3 regions of the Cutibacterium avidum 44067 genome follow, and region 2 is predicted to be linked to each of the others. Evidence: riboswitches for the same ligand, from Rfam matches in the RefSeq annotation. Region 2 holds a riboswitch; each other region holds the start of a gene.
What was found. Region 2 has a riboswitch for cobalamin ahead of PALO_RS07575 (ABC transporter substrate-binding protein). Riboswitches for the same ligand answer to the same signal wherever they lie in the genome.

Region 1 (5,433 bases), 600 kb from region 2:
TGATGGTCCGGGTGATGGGCAGCGGCTCGTCGTTGTAGTTCGAGATGGTCCACGTGCCGGCCGAGCCGTCGAAGTAGCTACGGGTCCGGGTGATGGTCTGGCCGGTCTCACCGATGTTGGCGCAGGAGGCGCCGATCGTCGTGGGGTTGGCGGCCTGGGCCGGGGCGGCGGCCTGGGCCGGAACGACCGTGAAAGCGGCCGAGGCGGCGAGGGCTGCGGGAACGGCAAGCAGTCGGGTGATCATGAGTGTTCTCCTTCGTGGTCGGGATTGACGGTGGTCGTGGTGTTGAGGACGCCGAGATCAGCGATCTGACTGAGTCGGCAGGGGAACCTGGCGGTACTTGTCGGGAGTGACGTCAATCTTGCGAACGCTGCCGTCCCGGGAGGTGACGGTGGCCTCGGCCCAGAAACCGCTTGGCGCCGAGGCGGTGCCGTAGTTCGACACCAAGCTGTACTTTCCGTCTCTGCCGCAGTGGATCTCGCGATAGTTCACGCGGGTCATCGTCGTGCCATAGGTGACGCGCACGCGCTCACCGGGCTGCAGGTGTACCGCACCAAGGGCGGTTCCGACGGGCATGTAGGCACGGTTGGTGGCCCCGACGCTGCCAAGCCATCCTGCCGGCAGGCGGCCGTAGCGACCCATCCAGTTGGCGTACCCGTTGTACTGGGCACCCACGACGAAGTCGGTCACCGGGTGGTAGTCGTAGGGGGCCTTCGACCAGTTGAGGAAGTCCGTCGAGTAGCCGGGCTTGCGGTAGGTGGGCTGGATCGACGAGATGTCGTAGGGGTACCACGCGATGTCGCGGGCACGGCAGGTCTGACCCTTCGCCGGCCAGGACGGATCCTTCTGCGGAGCGACGGCGGGCTCGACGACGTGGTCGGTCGGCTTCGCCACGGACTCCAGGCTGGGGCCCGACATGGCGGTGTAGGCGTCCGATCCCATCGGCTTGCTGTTGGCACCCGCGTGGCGCGACGGGATCTGCATCGCCAGATCCGAGATGGAGCCGTCGGCGTGGATGAGGTAGACGAAGGCGTATCGCTCGGCCGGACCGGTGCCGCGAATGACGTTAGCGCCGTTGGAGTTCTGTAGGACGCCGTCGCGGCAGGTGACGAACATCGAGACGAAGTCCTTTTCGAGGACGCCGTATTCGACGCGGATCGACTCACCCGGCTTGAGCTTAACGGGACCGACGGTCTCACCCTCGACCCAGCCATTGGACAGCTTGAGGCCGATGTCAGACTTGGCGGTGGTGTTCCATCCGGAGGGGAGCTTCGCCGCCGAGGTCGCCGAAATGGCGTGGTTGCTCTCAGTTTCGATCGTGCCGGTGTACGGCACGACCTGATCGGTGCGGTTGGTGAACTGGATCGTGCCGTCGCTGAGGTAGCGTCGTCCCGTCTCACCGTAATGCCACTCGGGGTATCCCTGGGCGTGGGCGGAGGCATCCGTGCACGACTCATAGAGGTGCGCGATCGGATAGCCCTGCGGCTTGGGTGGAATGACGGCGTGAGCCGCCGGCACCTGCATCATGGCAGACACTGCGAGGACTGCCGAGGCAGCCGCCGCGAGGACTCTGCGCCCTGGACGTCTCTTCAAGGGCATGGCTTTTTCATACTCCTCACGGATTCGCATCCATAGGAATTGACGTGCTTCACAGAGCCCCTGTGGAAGTCGATGCACGCCCCTGTCAAGGAGAAGATGCACGCCCCTGTCAAGGAGAAGATGCACGCCCCTGTCAAGGAGAATAGGCAACCACCCCGGGAGGATCTGCGATCCAATGCTAGCGACGCGGAGGTTCAATTCGCAAAGGGCGGCGATCTGGAATATCCAGTAATGACGCGGTTGTGAACAGGACATGAACCCGTGATGACGAGCATGTGATCGGACACCGAACTGGGACAATGGCCCCCAGGCAGCAACAAGACCACTGAAACCCGTCGACAGCCTTTGTTTCATCTCGTGGATACATACCGAGTCTGCACGTCGCCTTTCCGGGCCGCCACCACTGCATGACCTCGCCTGTAGACAGTGTACGAGTGAGACATCCGCCACTTCTGGGACATGTCGCTCGGGATGGAGATTTCGATTCTCGGGGCGGGTTCATGAATGAGTGGGACGATTCACCACCTGCGTGGTACGGTGCGTCTCGCCGGTCAGGGAACCTGGTGCGAATCCAGGACTGACGCGCAGCGGTGTGGGTGATGGCTCGCCGCGAGCCCACTGGGTGGAGACACCTGGGAAGGGGACGAGCCGCGCGACCCCGAGCCCGAAAACCTCCCGGCGAATGCAGCCGCCGTACGCCTCGCGAGATGGGCGTCAACCGCCAGGAGTTCCTTTGCCACATGTCCGCCATCGAGACACCCATCCCTGCGCTTCGCCCGGGCAACGGCAACTGTCGGACGGATCGACGTCATCGCGGGCCCACGAGGATCACCGGTTGCCCGCCGGGCCCGTACTGCTGGTCCTGGCGGTTGCCCTCATCCTGAGCGTCGTGCTCTCGCTGGCCTTCGGCACGATCCGGCTGCCCATCGAACAGGCGTGGCACGTCCTGGATGTACACGTGCGCGGAGGCAGCGTCGAGGCCACCGTGGACCAGATCGTGTGGGGGTTGCGACTTCCACGAACGGTGCTGGCCGTCGTCGCCGGGGCCGGACTGTCCGTCGGCGGCGCCGTCATGCAGACCTTGGTACGCAACCCGTTGGCCGATCCCTACATGCTCGGGGTCTCGGCAGGGGCCAGCGTCGGGGCGACAGCCGTCATCACCACGGGAACGCTGGCGGCCTTCGGCGTGTACTCGCTGTACCTGGGTGCCCTTCTCGGTGCCCTCGTCGCGACCGCGGCCGTGTTCGGCATCGCCATGGCCCAGGGAGGTCTGAGCCCCTTGCGGCTCGTCCTCACCGGTGTCGTCATGTCCTCAGCCTTCAGCGCGATGTCGAGCTTCCTGGTCTTCCACAGCAACGACCCGAAATCGGCCCAGTCCGTCCTCTTCTGGCTGTTGGGCAGCGTGGCAGGCGCCTCTTGGCAGACCCTCGTGCCGACGGCGGTGGTGGTCGTCGTCACCCTGCTGTTGCTCATGATTGGATCCAGGTGGCTCGACGCGCTAGCAGCAGGCCCGGAACTCGCCTCCTCGCTCGGGGTTCCGGTCACCGGCCTGAGAGTCGCCCTTTTCATCGTCCAGGCCATCCTCGTGAGCGCGATCGTCGCGGTCTCCGGCGGCATCGGATTCGTGGGCCTCGTCATTCCCCACCTCACCAGGCTCCTCGTGGGACCGCGCCATCGCGTCGTCCTGCCGGTCAGCGCTCTGTTCGGCGCACTCTTCCTCGTGTGGGTCGACGTCCTCTCCCGGGTGGCAAGCCGCCCGCAGGAGACTCCGTTGAGCATCGTCACAGGTCTGCTAGGCGCCCCGGTGTTCCTACTACTGCTGGGACGGCGCCACTACCAGTACGCGGGGGCATGATGGGCACCCGACTGACCACACGACGTCTCGCGGCGCAGGTCGAGGGGCGAACCATCGTCCGAGACGTCGATCTGGACTTCGAGCCCGGTACCGTCACGGCCATCATCGGGCTCAACGGTTCGGGCAAGTCGACCCTGCTGCGTGCCATCGCCGGAATCAGCCGGCCGGCCGCCGGAGACGTGTTCCTCGACGATGTCCCCCTCCGACGTCTCTCGGCCAGACAACGCGCACGCCAGGTGTCCTTCGTCGCCCAGGAGGACTCACCACCTGGTGACCTGCTCGTGCGTGAACTCGTCGCCCTGGGACGTACCCCTTATGGACGGCCGTGGGACCACGGCGGTGAGGACGAGCATCGCATCGTCATGGAATCACTAGACCGGGTCGACATGTCCGACTACGCCGATCGGCCCTGCTCACGACTGTCCGGTGGAGAGCGCCGTCGAGTCATGCTGGCCCGTGGGCTGGCCCAGCGCACTCCCATACTCATGCTGGATGAACCGACCAACCACCTGGACCTGGCCCAGCAGCATCACCTGCTCGCACTCATCCGTGACCTCGACCAGACCGTCGTCGTGGCGATCCATGACCTCACGTTGACCGAGCGGTACGCCGATCACGTCGCCGTTCTCGCAGGGGGACGCGTGCTCACCCAGGGTCCACCACATGACGTGTTCACCCGTGGCGAGGTGAGCAAGGCATTCGGCATGAGGCTCACGCGCCACGTCGACCCCATCACGGGCCTATCCCATCTTCTCTGTGACCCGGCGAGCCCCGGCCCGTTGTGTCACACCCATCCCACTGACACATCCCGACCGGAAGGCACCTCATGACCCGATCACCACTCATCGTCGCCGGCGCGGCCGCCCTCACGAGTTGCGCCCACGTGACCCACACGAGTTCCTCGATCTCGAGCGGCTCCGGTCCCTCGACGGTCACCATCACCAACTGTGGTGCTCGCCGAGCCTTCCCCTCCCATGCGCGACGAGTGTTCGTCAACGACAGCAACATGGTCGCGATGATGTTGTCGATCGGCGCCGGCGACCAGATCGTCGCGGCGACGGGGATCAAGGGCCAGACCGATGCCTTGGCGAAGGTTTACGGCCACCGGGCGGTGTCGGCCCTGCCCGACAGTGACGGCTCCTACCCGACGCTCGAACAGGTTCTGGGCGCGCGACCCGACGTCATGCTCGCCGGGTACGGATATGGATACGGTGAAAGCACCCATCTCACTCCCGAGGAGCTGCGCGCACGGGGCATCAGTGCCTACGTGTTGTCGGAGAGTTGCCGTGCGAAGAGCGATGACAAGGCTCGCGGAGTCATGGATCCCTGGACGGCCCTGCGGTCGGATCTGAGCAACCTGGGCGCCGTCACAGGGCACACCCAGGAGGCCCGGAGGGTCGTCAAGGACATCGACACGCGACGTCGGGCTCTGGCCCGAGCCCCTCAGGCATCGACCAAGCCGACGGTGCTCATGGTCGACAGCGGCGACACCGGCAGCGTGTTCACCAGTGGGCGCTACGGCGGCCCTGAAGGCATCATCAAGGCGGCGGGTGCCGTGAGCGCCACCACGGACGTGGCCAACACGTGGACGACGATCTCGTGGGAGAAGATCGCGCAGACCCGACCCGACGTCATTGTCTTCGACGACTACCCCGGCCAGACGATGGCCCAGAAGGTCGCCCTGCTCGAGGCCAATCCGGCCACGAAGAACCTTCCTGCCGTGAAGAACCGCCGGTTCGTCAACATCGCGTACCCGGCGTGGACCAGTAGTCCACTCAACGTCGATGCTGCCGAGACACTGCGACAGTCCTTGGAGAAGTACCGCTTGGTCCCCGCGTCAGGGATCAAGCCGCGGCACGACGTGACCGCTCGCGGCTGAGCCCCCGCTCGACGATCGCCCACCTTCACACGGTCGTCGAGCGGACCAGTGCGGATCCACATCCGATGTCAGTTACCTCCAAGTGCAGGGAGCGGAACC
Region 2 (5,433 bases):
CGGAGAAGGCATTCTGGCGCGACCAGTGCGACCGTCAGGACCGCAATCCCCAGGCACGATGCTGCTGACCCCTATCACCGGGTCTTCCCGTCAGTGACGGGAAGACCCGGTCAGTTCTGACACGATGCGGTCAAGGTTGTCCTCGGTCAACTGAATGCATCTGCCGTCCGGCCAGACCACGATGAGTGGGGCGTGGTTGCACGGATACATGCACCCCGTCACCGTGACGAGAACCTCTGTGTCCAAGGCGTGTGACTGCGCCAGCTTCTCCTGCAGGCGTGCATGCAGGTCGGCGGCGCCGGCTGCGCTGCAGCGAGGTCCTCGGCAGGTGAGCAGATGGTGTCGGAAGGAGGGGAATTCCTGCCAGGCAGGGTTGTGCAACGGCGCTTCGGCCCCGGTCACGATTCGCCACTCGCCGGTGAACTCCTGGTCAGGACGTACAACCCCGACATGCACGACGACGGTGGGTCCGTTCTCATGGACACGGACCCACTGGCCGGCGACGCGACGAAGCCAGGACAGCGGCACCGGTCCGTCATCGCAACTCCATCCGACGAGCTCGACCCGGTCGTCGTCAGCGGCGTCGAGGACATCTACGAGCGCCGGTCCAGGACCCTGCAGACATGCGTTCCGGTCGGCATCCACGTGACGGGCCACCGCTTCTGCGCTGACCGCGTCAGAGGAATCCTCCCAGCGCAGCGAGACCGCGATGCGCGTCGTCATAGCTGCAATCCCCGCCAGGTGAATCCACGTCTGAAATCTGACCAAACCTCGCCGTCGACCCCGAAATGCTCTCGGACGAGGTCAGGAGTCAGTACCTCGGCGGCCGATCCTGCTGCGACCATCCGGCCCGAGTCCAGCACGACGAGGTCATCCGCGTAAGCGGCGGCCAGGTCAAGATCATGGATGACGGTCACCGTTGTCAGACCAAGCCCACGCACTCTCTCCAACAGGTCAATCTGGTGACGCAGGTCGAGATGATTCGTGGGTTCGTCCAGGAGCAGGATCTCAGGATCCTGGGCGAGAGCTCGGGCCAACTGAACACGCTGCCTCTCCCCTCCCGAGAGGGACGACCATGCCCGGTCAGCAAGATCAGCAACTCCGGTTGACGCCATCGCGTTCTCGACGACATCTCCGTCACGCCCTCTTCGGCGACTGAGATTGCCGATCCCCCAGCCTCCCAGATGGGGAATGCGTCCGAGCTGGACGACGTCACGCACCGTCAGTTCCACGTGAGCCGAAGGACTCTGCTCGAGAAGGGCCATCACCCGGGAGCGCTCCTTGGCCCCGATCCCGGAGAGATCACGCTCCCCCAACCACACCCGCCCCGCGCTTGGCTTCCGCAACCCGGCCAGCAGGTGCAACAGGGTCGTCTTCCCGGATCCGTTCAGCCCGATGACCATCGTCATGACCTCTGGCCGAATCTCCACGTCGACCCCGGACAGGATCATCGTCCCGTCGACCGTCCAACCAAGATCCTCAGCTCGCAACGTTGCTGCTGTCCCGGCACTCATGATCGAGACGCCTGTCGACGCAGCAGGACGACCAGCACCGGGGCTCCGACGGCCGCAGTGATGACCCCGACGGGAATCTCGGTGTCAGGGCGCAGGCATCTCGCTGCGGTGTCAGACCACACCATGAGCAGGGCTCCGACGAGGGCCGACACCGGTAGCAGCCGGGCGTGTCGTGGCCCGGTCCAGAACCTCACGATGTGTGGGACCGTCAGCCCGACGAATCCGATGGGACCGACGAAGGCCACGCTGAGAGCGGTCAGCAGGGCGGTGCCAACCATGATCATCCAGCGCACGGTGTTGACCGGTACTCCCAGGGACATCGCGCTGACGTCACCGAAGGCGAAGGCGTCAAGGGTGTGGCACAATGCCATCCCGGCGATGAGGGCCGGAACGGTGGCGACGGCCAGGGTGATCGTCGATCCCCATCTCACACCGGTGAACGACCCGAGGGTCCACGACAGGGCTGATCGAGCGGCGTTCGACTCACCACACACCATGATCATCATGGACACCGCCGCGCCGCACAACTGTCCGACGGCCACCCCGGCCAGGATGGTCCGGCTGGCGGGTAACTCCCCGGACTTGCCAGTGGCCATGGCCAGCACCATGGTCAGGGCCCCGACCGCCCCACCGAAGGAGGCCAGTGTCATGAGGACGGACTGCCCCAGAGTGCTGGAGATTCCGATGATGAGGACGAAGACCGCACCCACCGAGGCTCCACTGGAGATGCCGAGCAGATAGGGATCGGCCAGGTCATTACCGGTCAGGGTCTGCAGTACCGCGCCGCACATCGCCAGCAAAGCGCCGACGGCCATCGATCCGATGACGCGCGGAGCCCGCAGCTGCCACACGATCTGATCATCGAGAACGGTGACGTCGGCGCCCTCGATGAGGCGGAATCGTCGGGCCACCACCCTCGCGACGTCATGGACAGGAACGTGTACCGCCCCGGTCCCGAGCACCACGAGGACACTGCCGACCAAGGCCATGGCGAGGATGCCGGTGATCAGCCAACTACGCTGACGACTCACTTGCCGGTGATCTTCGCCAGACCGTCATTGAGGGTCTTCGCACCGTCCACGAGTTCGGCACCAGGGGTGCTCTGGGAGAACGGCACGGTGACGAATTTGTTCTCCTTGACGGCCTTCATCTGGCTGAGGACGGGGTCCTTCCTCATGTAGTCGATCTTCGACGTCGCCGTGGACCAACTGGCATCGGCGACCACGATGACGTCAGGGTTGGATGCGACGATCTTCTCCCAGGAGCCGTCTGCCCAACCGCCGTCGAGATGGGCGAAGAGGTTCTTGGCACCGACAGCGTCCATGAGGAGCTGGGGTCCGCCATGTCCGGCGCCGATGAACGGGGTCTTGTCTCCCGAGTCGAACCAGACGATCGACGTCCCGGTGCCGTGCTTGTTCCCGGTGACCTCCTTGAGGGCATCGCGCTGCTCGGAAATGGCCTTGTCAGCCGCATCCTTGACGCCGATGAGAGTCCCCACCTCGGTCATTTCCTTCCAGACATTTTCCCAGGTGGTTTCGGCCGAGGGCGTGCCCTTGGGGCAGCCGAAGGGGCTGATGTAGGTGGCAATTCCCTGTTTCTTCAGCTCATCACGCGTGCCGACGGCCTTGTCCGTGAAAGCGCTGGAATACGAGGACAGCGCCAGATCAGGCTTGGCGGCCAGGAAGGTCTCCTTGGACGGGTACTCCTTGGAGAGCACCTTGACCGAGTCATAGGCCTTCTTCCACTTCGCCGGGATCCCACTGTCAAGGTAGGCGGTGCCGACGAGCTTGGACTCACCGCCGATGGCCAGCACGTCCTCAGTGGCTCCCTGATTGAGGGTCACTGCCCTCGTGGCTGGTTTGTCGAGGGTGACCTGCTGTCCGCAGTTGGTGATGGTGATCGGACCAGAAGCCGACGCTGAGACCGAGGGGGACGACGATGAGGCGGAGTCCTTGGGGGCACCGGCACAGCCGGCGAGCAGGACGGCGGGAACCACCGATGCCACGAGGACGCGGCGAAGGGATGACGGGGTGACGGGCATGAGGAAGCCAGCTTTCTGTGTTCGGCGTGCGCGACCGGGTACCGACAGGACGGCGTCAGGTGGTCTTCGGGCTCGACCTCGTCTCCGTTCCCGGCTCCTTCCCAGTGCTCATGGCACCAGTGGCGTTCGCCGGGGCAGATCAGTCATACCGCTGCGCGTCAGCTCCGGCTTCTCACCGGATTCCAGCGCTGGTGGGGTCACCAGCAACCTGACGTGAGCATGTTAGCATCCCCTTCGTATGTTTTCCTCCAAGGGGTTACCTCACTTGAACAGGTCACCGAAACGCATCGTCGTCTTCCGGTAAACCTTGTTGTAGGCGGCTCGACGTGGATCTCGCAGCCAGCCCATTCCCTTACGGCCGTAACCGGGGATGAGGGTGCGCTTGACGGTCCTCGTGACTCGACCACGCGTCCTGGCCGAGATGGTTCTGGACAGGCTGGGAGTACGAATTCCGAACTTCATGGACCTGATGATAGGAGGGACGAGCCATCCTGTAAGCCGGGTTCTGTGGCCCCTCAGGGCCGGTGATCATCCATCTGTGAACGCCATTGCTGGCATCCTCCAGCCTTTCGGCTGCGCAGCCTACCCGGACGCTCGGGCGAGCAGCCCTCGAACACGTCCGCGACCTCACGGTCTTCTTGGCCTTGCTCCAAGTGGGGTTTGCCGTGCCGTCACCGTCACCGATGACGCGGTGGGCCCTTACCCCGCCGTTTCACCCTCACCGGCCCGAAAGCCGGCAGTTTGTTTTCTGTGGCACTGTCCCGCGGGTCACCCCGGGTGGGCGTTACCCACCACCCTGCTCTGTGGAGCCCGGACTTTCCTCGACAGCTCAAGACTGCCGCGATCACCCGGATGGCTCGTCCGACCGTCGATTCTACGGTCATTGCCGCATCGTCGCCACACGGGCAACGGCGCAATTCTCAGAAGGACTCCTCGGTGCGCACCAAAATCCGGTCGCACTCCTCGCAACGCACGACATCGTCCTCGGCGGCTGCGGCATAGGTGCGCAGGTCGGCCGGATTCGCAGCAATGCCACATCCCTCACACACCCCGTGGACGAGCTTGGCACATCCCATCCCGGTGCGCTCGCGCAGCATCTCGTAGAGCTTGAGGAGATCAGCCGGGACACCACCCGCCTGGGTCTCGCGAGACCGGCACAACTCGACCAGCTCGTCGTCGATCCCCTTGAGACCGGCATCGCGAGACGCGAGGACGGTGCGGATGTGCCCATCCAGCTCGATACGACGACGATCCGCGTCGGAGTGAGCGGCTTCGGCGTCCTCGACGGCCTGCATGGCGTCGAGCTCGGCGTCCTCCAGCAGGCTGATGCGTCGCCCGAGATGCTCGATCTCCTCGGTCAGCCCCTTCAAGGCCTTGTGGTCGGTGACGGAACCGGAATCGACGGTCTTCTGATTGCGATCCATGCGGGCACGGGCCGGCTCGAGGTCACCCTCGATGCGCTCCTGTTCCATCTTGGCGTCCGACAGCGCGGTCGACTTGGCGACGACCTCCTCGGCAAGGGCCCTGCGCTGGACCGCGAGGTCCTTGAGCTCGGCCAGCTCGGGCAGGGTCTGACGACGGTGCTGGGCCCGGGCGATCAGACGGTCAGTCCGTGCAAGATCGAGAAGCTTCCACTGATCCTGTGCCGCGGCTTTCACGCTGACCTCCTGCGTTCCTGGCCCCGTTGAGCAGGCCCTGTTGACATGTGGGGTTCAGCCTACCTCCCGTCGGTAGGGTGATGCGCGTAGACGGCATCCTGCCTGATCGAACACACCGACATCGATCTCGTTCCCCTTCAAGGACATCACTGACGAGTACGCCCATGTCATCGACACCTACACTGGAAGTCACACCATCAACCAACGGAGGTCCCGACAC
Region 3 (5,433 bases), 950 kb from region 2:
CGCGCGTGGCGAGGCCATCGCGCGCATGAAGGAGGACGGCTACGACTACGAGGATCGGATGGCCGCCGTCGAGGAGATCGAGTGGCCACGCCCGCTCGAGGAGACCCTCGACGCCTTGTTCGAGATCTTCGCCCCAAGCCACCCGTGGATTCCCTCCGACGCCCTGCAGCCCAAGTCGGTCGTGCGCGACATGTACGAACGCGCCATGACCTTCGGCGAGTTCTGCGCCCACTACAAGGTGCAACGCAGCGAGGGTCTGGTGCTGCGCTATCTGACCGATGCCTACCGTGCGCTGCGTCAGACAGTCCCCGAGTCCGAGCGGACCGAGGAGCTTGCCGACGTCATCTCCTGGCTGGGCGAGGTCGTCCGCTCCACCGACTCCTCCCTCATCGACGAGTGGGAGGAACTCACCCATCCCGTCGATGAGGAACCCGAAGAGGTCCGTCCGGTACGGACCTTCACCTCCAACCAGCGGGCCTTCACCGTCATGGTACGCAATGCCTTGTTCCGCAAGGTGATCCTGGCCGCAGACGACGACTTCGAGGCCCTGGGAGCCCTCGAGCCCGACAGTTCTGCCATGACGACCAATGCCTGGGAGGACACCCTGGGCGACTACTGGGACGAGCACGACGAGATCAACGACGGCCCGGACGCCCGCGCCCCCGGTCTGTTCATGATCGAGAAGGAGTCGGGACGCCGCGACGCCCGGGTCTGGTTGGTTCGTCAGATCATCGACGACCCTGCCGGTAACCACGACTGGTCGATCACCGCGACCGTCGACCTCGACGAGTGTGACGAGGCCGAGGACCTGGTACTTCGGACAAGGGCCTTCAGCCGGCTGGACTGACGGATTCCCACTCCACCACTCGCCCCTCGCGCAGGGTCGCGGGGAGGTCGATGATCCGCTGGTTACCGCTTCCCCGCCACGGCAGGGTGAGGGTGCGTCGTGCCAGCTGGAAAGGTCCGTCGACCAGGACGTCCACCTGGTCCAGCATCTCGGCCAGCTCTGGGCTGTGCCGGGCCTGACGCAGCAGGGCGTCCACGGTGAATCCGGACCATGCCCAGACGTCCCACCCCATCTCGTGGGCAGCACGGGCCAACCTCGCGCAATCTCCAGGCTGACGACTCGCCTCACCGCCCGAGAGCGTCAATCCGGACGCCAACACCGACAATCCCATCGCGGTGATGATCTCCTCGACGTCGATCTCCTGGCCACCGCAGGGGTCCCAGGTACCAGGGTTCTGGCACCCGGGACACTTCAGCGGGCATCCCTGCGCGAAGACCGTGAAGCGGATGCCGGGACCATCGACAATCGACTCCGGCTCGATCCCGGCAACCCTCATCCTCGCTCCGGCCTCATCCGTGCTTGACGCGGTCGCGGACCTCGGCCCGCTTGGCGTCGTTGAATCGGTCCAGCCCACCGACGAGGTAGCCGGTGATGCGGCGAATCCGGTCGAAGGACCCGGAATCCTCGTGACGGCCGCACTTGGGGCACTCGTCGTCGATGATCCCGGTGTAGCCGCACTGAGGATCCCGGTCGACCGGGTGGTTGATGGACCCGTACCCGATGCCGCTGGCAGCCATGTACCGCACGAGGGTCTCGAAGGCGTCGACGTTGCGTGCCGGGTCCCCCGACAGCTCGACGTACGAGATGTGACCGCCGTTGGTGAAGGCGTGATAAGGAGCCTCAATGCGGATCTTGTCCGCAGCACCGATGTGGTACCAGACCGGCACGTGGAAGCTGTTGGTGTAGTACTCCCGGTCGGTGACTCCCGGGATCGACCCGTAACGCTGACGATCCATCCGCACGAATCGCCCCGACAGTCCCTCCGCCGGTGTGGCCAGGGCCGAGAAGTTCAACCCGGTGCGCTCGGCCGCCTCGTCCATCCTCTCTCGCAGGTGGCCGACGATCCGTAGGCCGAGTTGCTGGGCCTCCTCCGACTCACCATGGTGGACGCCGACCAAGGCCGTCAGGGTCTCGGCCAGCCCGATGAACCCCACCGACAGGGTCCCGTGCTCGAGCACCTCGGCGACGGCATCGTCAGGCCCCAAGTTCTCCGAACCGATCCAGACCCCCTGCCCCATGAGGAAGGGGAAGTTCCGCACCAGCTTGTGGGACTGGATCTTGAGCCGGTCGAGCAACTGGTCGATGACGAGGTCGATCATCCGGTCGAAGGAGGTGAAGAAAGCATTGACGTCGTGGTTGGCCTCGATCGCCAGCCTCGGCAGGTTGATCGAGGTGAAGGAGAGGTTCCCGCGTCCCCAGGTCTGGGCCCGCGAGGGGTCATGGACGTTCGACATCACCCGGGTGCGGCAGCCCATGTAGGCGATCTCGGTCTCGGGATGGCCGGGCACGTAGTACTCGGCGTTGAACGGGGCGTCCTGGAAGGAGAAGTTCGGGAAGAGGCGCTTGGCACTCACCCGGCAGGCCAGCCGGAACAGGTCGTGGTTGGGGTCGTCGTCGTCGAGATTGACGCCCTTCTGCACCCGGAAGATCTGGATCGGGAAGATCGCGGTCTCCCCGCCGCCCAGACCGGCCTCGGTGGCCTCCAGCAGGCAGTGCATCACCATCCGCGCCTCCGGGCTGGTGTCGGTGCCGTAATTGATCGACGAGAACGGGGTCTGCGCCCCGGCTCGCGAATTCATGGTGTTGAGATTGGCGATGAGGGCCTCCATCGCCTGGTAGGTCTGACGACGCGTCTCCTCGACAGCCTGGCGACGGACTCTGTCGGCGACCCGGTCGGTGTCGTCGATGAGCCCGGCGAACAGTTCCGCCACCTGCTCCTTCTCATGGGCCAGCGCGGCGCCATCCGGCTCCAGCACCCACCCGGAGGCCGCCTCGCGCACCTCGTCGAGATACTCCTCGTCACCACCGAGGACCTCGAAGGTCCTCGTCAGACCGGTTTGGGCGGCCTTGACGAAGGTCTTGGCGACCCCCGGCGCCATGTCTCGGTCAAAGTTCGGCACCGCCTGGCCACCGTGTTGGTCATTCTGGTTGGACTGGATCGCAATGCAGGCCAGGGCCGCATACGACCCGATCGATTGCGGGGCTCGCAGCACGCCGTGGCCGGTGGAGAAGCCGTGCTCGAAGAGATCGGTGAGGTTGATCTGGCAACAGGTGGTCGTCAGGGTGAGGAAGTCGAGGTCGTGGATGTGGATGTCCCCGTCACGATGGGCGGCGGCATGGGTGGGGTCGAGCACCTCGAGCAGGTTGAACTGCTTGGCCGACTCGGTTCCGTAGCGCAGCATCGACCCCATTGCGGAGTTGCCGTCGACGTTGGCGTTCTCCCGCTTGGCGTCAGCCTCCTCGGCGGAGGCGAAGGTGATCTCGCGCAGGGTGCGCATGAGGGCGGACTGCTGGTCGCGGGCGACGGTGCGACGCTGACGGTAGAGGATGTAGGCCTTGGCGACGTCGTCATGTCCCTGATCCATGAGGGCCTTCTCGACGAGATCCTGGATGGCCTCGACATCAGGGGTGTCCTCACCCATCTCGCTCAGTCGGGAGAGCACCTCGAGGGCGACCTCGGAGGCCAGGAGTTCGGGGGCGTCGATGCCGCAGGCGACGAAGGCCTTGCGGACGGCCTCGACGATCTTCGTCGAGTCGAATCCGATGACCCGCCCGTCCCTCTTGAGGATGGATGCTGGTACTGCTCGCTGCTGGCTGATGGACACCGGATGAAGGGTGGTCGACATGCTCTCTCCTCGAAGCAGCGCACGAGTGGAGCAAGTTCGCCCCGGGTCGTCCCGCGCGCCCGTAGTCGTACCGGGTCGCTGACCCGGGCACTGGCAGGTCTTCGGACTTCAGGGCTTTCCGTCGCCAGACGGGTTCCTACCGAGCGACGCTTCCCAGCCGGATGGCCAGTGCGTGTGTCGCCGTCGTTCCCTGTCACCGCTGCGGGGCAGTTCCGGTTTCCCACCGGATTCCCTCTTTCCTCCCATCACCGCCAGATGTCGAGAAACCCCTACATCTGGTGTTCCGTGATGGAAACCAGCACAAGATGAAGGGTATACGCGTCTCGAAGCATCCGCACACCCGCCCCCTCGTCTCGCCGTGGCGGGCGCGCTCCCCCGCGATCAGAGCCAGTTGCCACGCCCTTCGGATCGCACATCAGGCTGGCATCATGGACACACGCCCAGGGAAAGGACACAACCCATGGAGATCACCAGCACGTCCATCAAGGAAGGCCAGCCGATCGCCCTGGCCTACGCCCACACCGATGCGGGCGGCAAGAACGTCAGCCCGCAGCTGAGCTGGACGCTCGGCCCAGAGGGCACCAAGTCCTACGCGATCACCATCTACGACCCCGACGCCCCCACTGGTTCCGGCTTCTGGCACTGGATCCTCGCCGACATCCCGGCCGACGTCACCTCCCTCGACGAAGGCGGCCCGCTGCCCTCCGGCGTGCGCGAGTGGGCCAACGACTACCAGGAGGACGGCTACTCCGGCGCCTGCCCGCCGCCCGGACCGGCCCACCGCTACATCCACACCGTCCATGCCATGCCGAGCGAGCATCTCGACATTCCTGACGACGCCGCCAACGTCCAGGTCCGCTTCGCCATACACACCAGCGAGCTGGACTCCGCGTCGATCACCGGAACCTTCCAGCAGTCCTGACGATAATCAGAGCCGCCGACCACGTGTCGGCGGTTCCTGCTTGACTGGCGTCGTGAAGCTCCGGCAGACATTGCTCACCCTCCTCGTCGCCCTCGGCCTGGTATCGATGCCGTTTTCCGCCAGTGCTGAGTCAGCAACCCCCACACCGACGACCACCAGCACCAGCTATGCCAGCGAATCCGCGGACTCCCCCAAACCTGCCGCGCCCATCACTCCCGGAGCAGGAATGGGCTGGGGCTCAGACCCGGTGTCCTCAGAACAGGCATCCCAGATGGAGTGTGCCTCCGTGATGTTCGTCGGCGTTCGCGGCTCCGGGGAAACCCCTCCCTATGGCGAGACCATCACGTCGATCCGTGACGCTGTGGCCCAGAAGTGGAAGGGCAAGGGAACCGTCCGTCAGGTCTACCTGGACTACCCTGCGGCTGACCCTCACACCCTGCAACAGGCATCGATGAGCAGTCTCCTCTTCGACGCAACCATGCCGTCGACGGAGTACTTCGACTCTGCGGCTCTGGGAGCCAAGAAACTCACCGCCCTCCTCAACGCCGAGAAGAAGCAGTGCCCCAAGGAGTGGGTCATCCTCGCCGGATTCTCCCAAGGTTCCCAGGCCATCACCCAGGCCCTCGCCCAGACCGACACCCCTCAGCGCCTGGCAGGTGCCATCCTGGCCGGGAATCCAGACCACTACCCAGGGCAGAACGTCCAGGAACTCAGTGGAGATGCCGACCGGTCAGCCATCGGAATGGCTGCCATCCTCTACTACTTGCGAGAGCGCGCCCATGCGGCCCCCGGGGCCAACCGTGACACCCAGATGCGGG

Region 1: linked by a shared signal. The riboswitch ahead of PALO_RS04860 (FecCD family ABC transporter permease) and the one ahead of PALO_RS07575 (ABC transporter substrate-binding protein) in region 2 are both predicted to bind cobalamin.
Region 3: linked by a shared signal. The riboswitch ahead of PALO_RS00395 (anaerobic ribonucleoside triphosphate reductase) and the one ahead of PALO_RS07575 (ABC transporter substrate-binding protein) in region 2 are both predicted to bind cobalamin.

The regions. Positions count from the first base shown of each region.
Region 1 covers NC_021064.1:1,060,062-1,065,494, reverse strand. Annotated here, with positions in the region: gene PALO_RS04870 (hypothetical protein) at 1-244, opposite strand, end outside; gene PALO_RS04865 (hypothetical protein) at 302-1,600, opposite strand; cobalamin riboswitch at 2,154-2,274, shown strand; gene PALO_RS04860 (FecCD family ABC transporter permease) at 2,436-3,455, shown strand; gene PALO_RS04855 (ABC transporter ATP-binding protein) at 3,452-4,285, shown strand; gene PALO_RS04850 (ABC transporter substrate-binding protein) at 4,282-5,334, shown strand; gene PALO_RS04845 (YagU family protein) at 5,403-5,433, opposite strand, start outside.
Region 2 covers NC_021064.1:1,656,067-1,661,499, forward strand. Annotated here, with positions in the region: gene PALO_RS07555 (YbdD/YjiX family protein) at 1-68, shown strand, start outside; gene PALO_RS07560 ((2Fe-2S) ferredoxin domain-containing protein) at 91-723, opposite strand; gene PALO_RS07565 (ABC transporter ATP-binding protein) at 720-1,514, opposite strand; gene PALO_RS07570 (FecCD family ABC transporter permease) at 1,511-2,545, opposite strand; gene PALO_RS07575 (ABC transporter substrate-binding protein) at 2,542-3,555, opposite strand; cobalamin riboswitch at 3,597-3,782, opposite strand; gene PALO_RS07580 (hypothetical protein) at 3,817-4,017, opposite strand; RNA gene rnpB (RNase P RNA component class A) at 4,034-4,415, opposite strand; gene PALO_RS07585 (zinc ribbon domain-containing protein) at 4,476-5,213, opposite strand.
Region 3 covers NC_021064.1:77,812-83,244, reverse strand. Annotated here, with positions in the region: gene PALO_RS00405 (DEAD/DEAH box helicase) at 1-847, shown strand, start outside; gene PALO_RS00400 (4Fe-4S single cluster domain-containing protein) at 831-1,343, opposite strand; gene PALO_RS00395 (anaerobic ribonucleoside triphosphate reductase) at 1,357-3,693, opposite strand; cobalamin riboswitch at 3,769-3,979, opposite strand; gene PALO_RS00390 (YbhB/YbcL family Raf kinase inhibitor-like protein) at 4,154-4,615, shown strand; gene PALO_RS00385 (cutinase family protein) at 4,842-5,433, shown strand, end outside.